DNA from 2 places in the Vibrio olivae genome. Region 2 is predicted to be linked to the other one. Evidence: riboswitches for the same ligand, from Rfam matches in the RefSeq annotation. Region 2 holds a riboswitch; the other holds the start of a gene.
The links. A riboswitch is a leader RNA that binds a small molecule or an ion and turns the genes downstream of it on or off. The one in region 2 is predicted to bind thiamine pyrophosphate.

Region 1 (4,793 bases), on a different contig from region 2:
CACCTTCGGCGGTTTCATTGCGACCGATGACCAATCCTTCTTCTACGTAAAAAATGAACTCAACCTTATGCAAGTCGACTTAGAATCACTCGAAGAACGCGTGGTTTATACCGTTGATGAGCAATGGAAAGGGTACGGCACTTGGGTTGCTAACTCCGACTGCACCAAGCTTGTTGGCATCGAAATTCTCAAAGCAGACTGGGCTCCCCTCACCTCTTGGGAGAAGTTCGCAGAGTTCTACCACACCAACCCAACCTGTCGTCTTATCAAAGTCGATATCGCAACAGGTAAACTTGATGTGGTTCATCAAGACAAAGCATGGCTTGGCCACCCAATCTATCGCCCATTTGATGACAGCACCATTGGTTTTTGTCACGAAGGCCCACATGACCTTGTTGACGCACGCATGTGGCTGGTGGATGAAGATGGTAGCAATGTTCGTAAGATCAAAGAGCATGCGGAAGGTGAATCTTGCACGCACGAATTCTGGATTCCAGATGGCAGCGCAATGGCTTACGTTTCTTACTTTAAAGGTCAATCCGATCGCGTGATCTACAAAGCGAACCCAGAAACGTTAGAGAACGAAGAAGTCATGGTCATGCCACCTTGTTCTCACCTTATGAGTAACTTTGACGGCTCACTGATGGTCGGAGACGGTTGTGACGCGCCAGTCGATGTCGCGGATGCAGAAAGCTACGACATTGAAAATGACCCATTCTTGTATGTACTGAACACGCAAACCAAAAGTGCCAAGAAACTGTGTAAACACAGCACATCTTGGGACGTACTTGATGGCGACCGTCAAATCACGCATCCACACCCATCATTCACTCCAGGTGATGACGGCGTCTTATTTACCAGTGACTTTGAAGGTGTACCAGCGGTATACATTGCCGACTTACCGGCGGAATTTAAAGCCTAATTTTCATCTGCTGCATAAACACAAAAACCCTCGCAATCGAGGGTTTTTTTATTGTTTTTACTTTTGCTTAATGGCTTGCTTTAAGCCACTGCTGCTTTACATGGCCTGGCATTTTGGCCACCAGCCACTCACCCACGTTTGGCGTAAAGGTGACGACGGCCGCGACAAATACGATACCAGCGTACAAGTCTTCTGGTCGATGCATCCCCAACCAAACGCGGCTGTATGCAGCTAGTGTGGCCCATAGGACAACCACACTGGCCAAAATAAAGCGCTGCTGACGAACAAATATCGCGCCAAAGAACGCCAAACAAAGCGCCGCAAAGACGGTATGACCAGAAGGCAAAGAATAGTTCATTTCTTGATACCAGTGACGAAGGCGCCACTCACTGACTTTATCCACCACCTGATCGAGTATTGCCAATTGCTGACTAGAGCCAAGCTTGTAAAAGTGCTCAGGATTGGGCAACAACAACTCATGCGTAAGCAATTCGGTATAAGGCCTTGGGCTTTCAAGCAACTCTTTGAGCACATTCTTACCAAAGTAAGCGATCATAAAAATAACCGTAAATTGGACAATGTATTTAAAAATCTCTGTTCGATTCAGTGGTTGCTTATACAGAGAAAGCGCACTTAAAATCACGATGGTTAGCCACAGGCCGCGCTGACCAGCGGAATCTGTAATGGTGCTGATGATCCAACCCGAAGTTGCATCAACAGACCCAAGCAAGTCGGTGACAGGTAAAGAACGAGCGAAAGGAGCCAACACCAATGCCATGGCTGCCAGCAAAATCAGCTCGACTTTTTTGTTAATAATGTTGAGCTTTCTCATCAACCGCCTTAACGTCTGTAAACATATAACCCACTTCGATGTTAGTGAGTCATGTTCTTACATGCATCAAGTTTGTGTCAAATTGCTGAAAGATAACTGCTCAAAATACCGCCACCATCCAAAGCCATTACCAGCCCAAACCGCGTACAATGATGGGCTAAAAAAAGTGTTGAACCGGCCCTCTTCCTTGGCCAACGTTTAGTTCATTTGCTGATACAATTGCTTGAGTTATATAGTTTTTGGCTCGTTTTATCGCCTCAGGTAACCGTTCGCCTTGTGCTAAATAGGAGGCCACTGCGGAAGAGAGTGTGCAGCCTGTTCCGTGAGTATGACGAGTGATAATACGCGGCGCATCAAATACCTGTCGGTGCTGGGCACTGAATAACCAATCACGAGATAGGGCAGAGTCTTGACGATGCCCGCCTTTGAGTAACACCGCCTGAGCTCCAAGCTTCAATAAAGCCCGTTGCTGGTCATCGCTTGGTGACTCATCAAAACACTCACCGGTTAACACCTCCGCTTCGGGTAAGTTTGGAGTAATAAGATCCGCAACAGGAAATAAACACTCTTTTAATGTCTCTACAGCCAAAGGTGATTGCAAACGATCGCCAGACGTGGCGACCATAACCGGATCAACGACACAATAGCGCGGCTGATAATCCGCAATACGCTTCGCTACAGCTTCAATCACTGGTGCATCACTTAGCATACCGACTTTGATCGCAATAACGTTAAGATCACTGAATACGGCATCGAGCTGACTTTCAATCGTCTCAACGGGTACAGGCAGAATCGCATTAACGGCTCGTGTATTTTGTGAGGTAATGGCGGTAATCACCGAACACGCATAGCTACCCGTGGCACTGATGGCCTTAATATCGGCTTGAATCCCGGCTCCGCCGCTGCAGTCTGAACCGGCGATGGTAAGAACGATGGGGGTAGAGTGTGGGCTAAGTTGGTCTTGCATGGAATCTCCAAATACAAGACGTAAAGGAACGCACTGAGCGACAGCAAAGCTACGAAATGGCTTTACCACCGCGTAATAGTTCCCTACGTCAGTACTAACTGAATCAGGTTCAACGGGTCTCGCTAACGCGATCTCAGCTCAAATGAGCTCCCCGACTATCTGCCACGATGGTAACAAGCTTTTAGCCTCTGGGAAATGCAATAATCAACAATTTAAGCGCCACACAAACACGACTTACAACTTTTGTATCAAGTAAAAAATTTCTCCTATATTGAAAGGGGCACCGCATGAATAAGGAGAATGATAGTGAACCATGCGCCTTTGATATCTCGCCTGAATGAGTTACCTAGAATTCAAAAAGTCCTACAAGAGCTGCTTGATATGGTCAATCAGGATAACGTCGACTTTAAACGTCTCGCCGAAAAACTGGCCATGGATCAGGTGCTCTCGGCTCGCCTGCTTCGCATGGCAAATTCCGCGTATTTTGGTGGTAACCGCACGGTAACATCGGTCAATGAGGCATTAATTCGCGTCGGAACAGGGCCAGTAAAAACATTGGTTGTTGCATCCGTCCTTTCCAGCGCATTTCCGCACCTTGAAACCCTGAATATGGAAGAGTATTGGTCAGATATCTTTGAAGTGTCGGTGATCGCGAGTAAAATTGCGGCTTGTGTGAAAATGGATGTCGATGAAACTTTTACAACGGGAATTCTGCATAATATCGGAGAGCTGATGATCCATGCCTTGGTACCAGAACAGGCACTTGTCATCAATAGCAAAGTCATGAATGGCCAGGATGCAATTTCAGCACAAGAAGAAATATTGGATGTATCAAGCGCCGAACTTGGCGCGTTACTGGCAAAAAACTGGAAGTTTCCCAAAGAAATGGTCGATGCAATTGAACATTTCCCCGATCCACGGGAAGCAGATATTTCGCCTAAATTGGCTTCCATCATTCATCTTGCTAAAGATATTCATCTCAATTGGGATCATTTCAGTAGCGATGACCAGAAATCGGTTTACCTTGCAGAACACACCGATTCTCGCCTACTCAATATCTCTGCCACTTTTAAAGAGGTTGTCGATAAATTCCGCGGCAGTGGTCGCGAACTTGCCAACCAGATGCTTGCCGTATAATATCATCAGCCCGCTCAGTCGTAGCGGGTTGCTCGTTTCAGTCACCTTCCATTCTTCAATACCGAGTTAAGCTTGAAAAAAGTACGCTTCACCTCCATATAAAGAGTGTCGTATTTGTTTCATAATTCGACGTTATAGTGATTTTACCATTGAGTGGGACGAGATAAACTCGAAGACAAGATGTCACTTTTTTGAAGCATCGTCTGAAATATAAGCTTTAAATGCTTGTTTCTGAACTCTAATGGAAAAAACTGGTCTATACTGTGGATATTGTGGTTTAAGCCATGTAACGTGACTTAAAGAAGGTCGGCTTAAATCCAATCAACCTTCCGATCTTATCATGATTCGGTTTCTCGCTCACAGTTGAGCCAGAGGTCGATTGAACTGCGTTAGAAACTTAGGCGTAGCGTCAATCAAAACAAACTAGCTGTTATTAACGCAAAGACAATAATAAGCCGCTCTTGAGGAGCGTCGTTGTAATAGTGAGGTATTTATTATGAAAAAAACTAGAAAAGCTCAGTTGCATCGTATTCGAATTCAATATTGGAAAGACTCGAATAAAAACACGGGCAACAAACCCCAATAACCCTGATAAGGGTAAAAAAAGTAAGCTGGCTGAAACGCCAGCTTTTTGCATTTAAGGGACTGAGAAAATCACTCCATCACTCACTATCATTACGAGACAAACGCGTACACAACTCATCGAGAATTTGTTTGGTGTATTTTGAATACCAATCTTTATCTCTTAGTCCAGTCAATTGGATAGCTCTTACTTTTTTGGACTCGAGACAGTGTGCAATCATACGAATCACCATATCTACGTCCAATTTTTTGTCGCTCTCCCAATCCACAGATTTCGACAATGACGATAAATCGATATCGACAATAATGTCATCACAGCGCGACAAATAGGTTGTTAACTGATGCTTAAGCTG
Region 2 (4,793 bases):
ATTTGGTGGGAGATCATAACGTGGATAATGCACTGATGGCGATCGCTGCGGCGCGTCATGTTGGTGTAACGCCAGAACTCGCGTGTGACGCACTGGGACGCTTTATCAATACTAAACGTCGTCTTGAGCTGAAAGGGGAAGTCAATGGGGTTACCTTGTACGATGATTTCGCCCATCACCCAACCGCCATTGAACTGACTTTGGATGGTTTACGTAACAAGGTGGGGGATAAAAAAATCATTGCGGTGGTTGAGCCTCGCTCAGCAACGATGAAGCGTGGAGTTCACAAAGACACGCTGGCCGCTTCGCTCGCTAAAGCGGATAGCGTATTTTTATTCCAGCCTAATAACATTGAGTGGTCAGTGAAAGATGTTGCTGAAAGTTGCTTACAGCCCGCCTTCGTTGGTCACCAGATTGATGATTTTGTCGCGGATATTGTGCGCCATGCTCACCCGGGGGACCAAATATTGGTAATGAGTAACGGTGGGTTTGAAGGTATTCATGACAAGCTGTTAACGCAATTAGCAACCGCACACGGATGAGTTCTATGACAGATTCAAAACGCATCACTTTGGCATGGACAGGCGCATCCGGTGCGCCTTATGGTCTGCGCTTGCTTGAAAGCTTACTCGCTGCTGATTATACCGTCTACTTGCTGATTTCATCTGCTGCGCGAGTCGTACTCGCCACCGAGCATCAGTTGCAATTGCCAGCTAACCCTGAAGCCGCGCAAAAGTTGTTGGTCGACCATTTTCAGTGTGATGCTCAGCAATTGGTGGTTTGTGGCAAAGAGGATTGGTTCTCCCCTGTCGCGTCCGGCTCTGCGGCGCCAAAACGGATGGTGGTATGCCCATGTTCGGCGGGTAGTGTGGCCTCAATCGCCCATGGCATGTCCGATAACTTGATTGAACGCGCCGCTGATGTCGTGATTAAAGAGAAAGGTCAGCTGGTGCTGGTTGTGCGCGAAACGCCATTTTCAGCGATTCACCTTGAAAACATGCTGACACTCGCAAAGCGTGGCGTCACCATTATGCCGGCCGCCCCTGGTTTTTATCATCAGCCAACCAGTATCGAAGACTTGGTTGATTTTATGGTGGCTCGAGTGCTGGACCATCTTGGTATTGAGCAAGGTCTCGTACCACGTTGGGGGTATGATCAACGCAGTTAATGGCTGCACTTATAGCCATTTCAGACATTAACCTTTACAATGCCGTTTCAACTCATCGGGGGGCTCATCATTCAAAGATGAATGACGCTGAGATCAAAGCTTGCTTTGGGACCCGTAAACCTGAACCAGATAATGCTGGCGTAGGAATTGAGTCTGGATACCTGCAAGTAACGCAACCCAACCTCAAGCCTGTGCCGCTCAAACAAGAGAGCGAGCCGTGAAACACGTAAAATATACCCTTCTTACTAGTATCTTGGTGGCGACTGCTGCCGTGTCTAATTCTGCGAACGCAGCGGATAACACATTAACCATTTATACCTATGATTCCTTTGCTTCAGATTGGGGGCCTGGCCCTAAAATCGAACAAGCATTTGAGGCTAAATGCGGGTGTGATGTTAACTTTGTCACGCTGGATGATGGGGTATCGATTCTCAACCGATTACGCCTTGAAGGTAGCAGTACTAAAGCGGATATTGTGTTGGGGCTCGATAATAATTTAATGAGTGAAGCCAAATCGACAGGGTTGCTAGCCAAACATTCAGTTGATACTCAAGCTGTTACGGTTCCAAATGGTTGGAATGACGAGGTGTTCGTTCCCTATGATTATGGTTATTTCGCGTTTGTGTACAATAAAACTCAGCTCTCCAATCCGCCTACGAGCCTCAAAGAATTGGTCGAAAAGCGTGATGATCTCAAGATCATTTATCAAGATCCGCGAACGTCAACACCAGGACAGGGGCTGCTTTTATGGATGAAATCGGTTTATGGAGATCAATCCCCGGCGGCTTGGCAGCAACTTGCTCAAAAAACCGTAACAGTAACCAAAGGCTGGTCTGAAGCTTACTCTATGTTTTTAGAGGGCGAGGCGGATATGGTGCTTTCCTATACCACCTCACCAGCTTATCATCTAATCGCGGAGCAAGATGATCATTACGCTGCCGCAAATTTTAGTGAAGGACATTACACTCAAGTTGAAGTGGCAGCGAAGGTGGCGAGCAGTGCACATCCACAGCTTGCCGATCAATTTATGGCGTTTATTCTCAGCCCTGAATTTCAAGGTGTGATTCCTACGACCAACTGGATGTATCCCGCGATGGATGTCGCGCTACCCGAAGGATTTTCGAGCTTAACGATACCGAGCAAAGCGCTGAGTTTCAGTGATCAGCAAGTTGCAGAAAAACGTAAAGCTTGGATTCGTGAATGGCGTAATGCGCTCACTCAATAGGCGTCGCTTTGAACTCAACACCTAAAATCGGTATCGGCGTTGCTTTTGTCATTGCAGCGCTGGTGATCGCTGCGCTTAGTGCGCTGTTAATGCGCGCGCCGCTCGGCGATATTAGCTTCTTATGGCAAGACAGCTATTATCGCCACGTGACGCAATTCAGTTTCTATCAAGCTTTCCTCTCGATGCTGCTTAGTGTGGGCGGGGCCTTGCCTGTCGCTTTGGCGTTATCACGGCGTCACTTCGCGGCGAAGAGCTGGATCATAAAAATATTTGGCACCACGCTGGTGATGCCAGTGTTGGTTGGCGTTTTTGGTCTATTAGCGATTTACGGCAACAGTGGTCTTGTGGCCAAGTGGCTTGAGCATTTCGATTTCACTCTGCCTTTTTCTATTTATGGCCTCGGCGGGATTCTACTCGCCCACGTGTTTTTTAATTTGCCCTACGCGACGCGCCTGTTATATCAATCGTTGGAAACCATACCCGGTGAACAGCATAAGTTATGCGCGCATTTGGGCATGTCAGCATGGGATAAATTCAAATGGGTTGAGTGGCCGCGGCTAAGGCAGCAATTACCTTCGGTATGTGGGTTGGTATTTATGCTGTGCTTTACCAGTTTCGCGACGGTGATGGCGCTCGGCGGAGGCCCCAAATCTACGACCATTGAATTGGCCATTTATCAAGCGATTAAGTTTGATTTTGACTTACAAAGTGGCGCACTCCTTGCGATGTGGCAAATGCTTTTATGTGGCACCTTAGCCTTGAGTATTCAGCGTTTTGCTAAGCCTTTACCAATCAACGGTATCAGCTATCGTCAAACCCAGTTTAAAGGGCGAGAGTCTATGTTGGTGAGAGTTTGGGATATGGGAGTCATCACAATAACGGTGATATTTGTTTTTTCACCTCTGCTGATGGTGTTTATCAGTGGCATCAACTCGGCATTTTTCAAAGTATTGGCAGATAGCGAGTTTTGGTCTGCACTTGGTGCATCACTACAAGTGGCCGTCATGTCGAGTGGCTTAGCATTAAGTGCGGGCATCGCCATTTTATCCACCAGTCGTCGCTGGCGTGTGCAAGACAAAAACCGTCGAGCAAACGGCATTGAGATGCTGGGGGCGATTATCTTAATTACGCCTGGTTTGGTATTGAGCACTGGGTTGTTTGTTTTGTTGCGTCAATTTACGGATGTCTTTCAACTGGCTTGGCTGATTGTGGTTGTGGTTAATGCATTAATGGGGCTGCCTTACGTTATCAAAACCTTGGCTCAGCCGATGTTGCATGTGGAGCAGCAATATCAATATTTGTGTGCTTCGCTCGGGCTCAAAGGTTGGCAGCGTTTTCGAGTCGTGGAATGGCGGGCTTTGCATAAACCCGTCGCGCAAGCGCTTTCGATTTGCTTTATGTTTGCGATTGGCGATTTAAGCGCTATCGCGCTTTTTGGTAGCCAAGAGTTTAAAACGTTACCGCTCTATTTATTCCAGTTGCTGGGGAGTTATCAAATGGCTTCGGCCGCGGTGGTATCGGTAGTCATGTTATTGCTGAGTATTGGCGTTTTCTCTCTGGTGGAATGGCTCATTAAACCCCGAAAAACGTCAATTATTGCTTCAAACACAGGTTTAAAGGAAACAACATGCTAGCCCTAGATAACGTTCTCTATGAGTATCAAAATGAGCATTTCTGTTTTGATTTACGTGTTACTGCAGGGGCGCGGGTGGCGTTACTTGGCCCGAGTGGGGCTGGAAAATCGACCTTACTGGCATTGATGGCGGGGTTTATTGAACCAAGCCGTGGTCGGATTGTCGCCAATCAACGTGATGTTGTCGGCCTGCCTCCTTATCAACGCCCCTTTGCAATGTTATTTCAAGAGCACAATTTATTTGCCCATTTATCGGTATTTGACAACATTGCTCTCGGGCTTAGTCCCAGTTTGAAGTTGTCCATCGACCAGCGTCAGCAAGTGGTGGACGCAGCCAAGCAGGTAGGCGTGAGTGAGTTGATGGAACGTCTTCCTGAACAGTTGTCGGGAGGTCAACGTCAACGGGTTGCTTTAGCCCGCTGCTTTGTACAATCACATCCTATCTGGTTATTTGATGAGCCGTTTTCAGCACTCGATCCTATATTGAGAGAAGATATGCTTGCCTTAGTGAATAAGCTAGCGATTGAACGTGAGATTACCTTGGTGATGGTGACCCATCATTTGAGTGACGTAAAAGCGATAGCGACGGATTTTGCGTATATCGACCAAGGTCATGTTGAGGTGAGTGACAAAGTGGGCAACTTGACGGAGCAACATGGTAATCCGAGATTGCAGGCGTTTATCCGCGCGGGGTTAGGTCAATTATAAAAAAAGCTGGCTCTAGGCCAGCTTTTTTTATACTGAAAAGGCGATTAGTATTCCTCGTC

Region 1: linked by a shared signal. The riboswitch ahead of thiD (bifunctional hydroxymethylpyrimidine kinase/phosphomethylpyrimidine kinase) and the one ahead of thiB (thiamine ABC transporter substrate binding subunit) in region 2 are both predicted to bind thiamine pyrophosphate.

What each region holds. Positions count from the first base shown of each region.
Region 1 is NZ_JBHMEP010000002.1:278,378-283,170, forward strand. It holds gene ACFFUV_RS11100 (oligogalacturonate lyase family protein) at 1-922, shown strand, start outside; gene ACFFUV_RS11105 (phosphatase PAP2 family protein) at 990-1,754, opposite strand; gene thiD (bifunctional hydroxymethylpyrimidine kinase/phosphomethylpyrimidine kinase) at 1,912-2,721, opposite strand; TPP riboswitch at 2,785-2,885, opposite strand; gene ACFFUV_RS11115 (HDOD domain-containing protein) at 3,022-3,858, shown strand; gene ACFFUV_RS11120 (arginase family protein) at 4,521-4,793, opposite strand, start outside.
Region 2 is NZ_JBHMEP010000014.1:38,479-43,271, reverse strand. It holds gene mpl (UDP-N-acetylmuramate:L-alanyl-gamma-D-glutamyl-meso-diaminopimelate ligase) at 1-542, shown strand, start outside; gene ACFFUV_RS21680 (flavin prenyltransferase UbiX) at 548-1,168, shown strand; TPP riboswitch at 1,215-1,332, shown strand; gene thiB (thiamine ABC transporter substrate binding subunit) at 1,386-2,393, shown strand; gene thiP (thiamine/thiamine pyrophosphate ABC transporter permease ThiP) at 2,402-4,027, shown strand; gene thiQ (thiamine ABC transporter ATP-binding protein) at 4,021-4,734, shown strand; gene yjgA (ribosome biogenesis factor YjgA) at 4,779-4,793, opposite strand, start outside.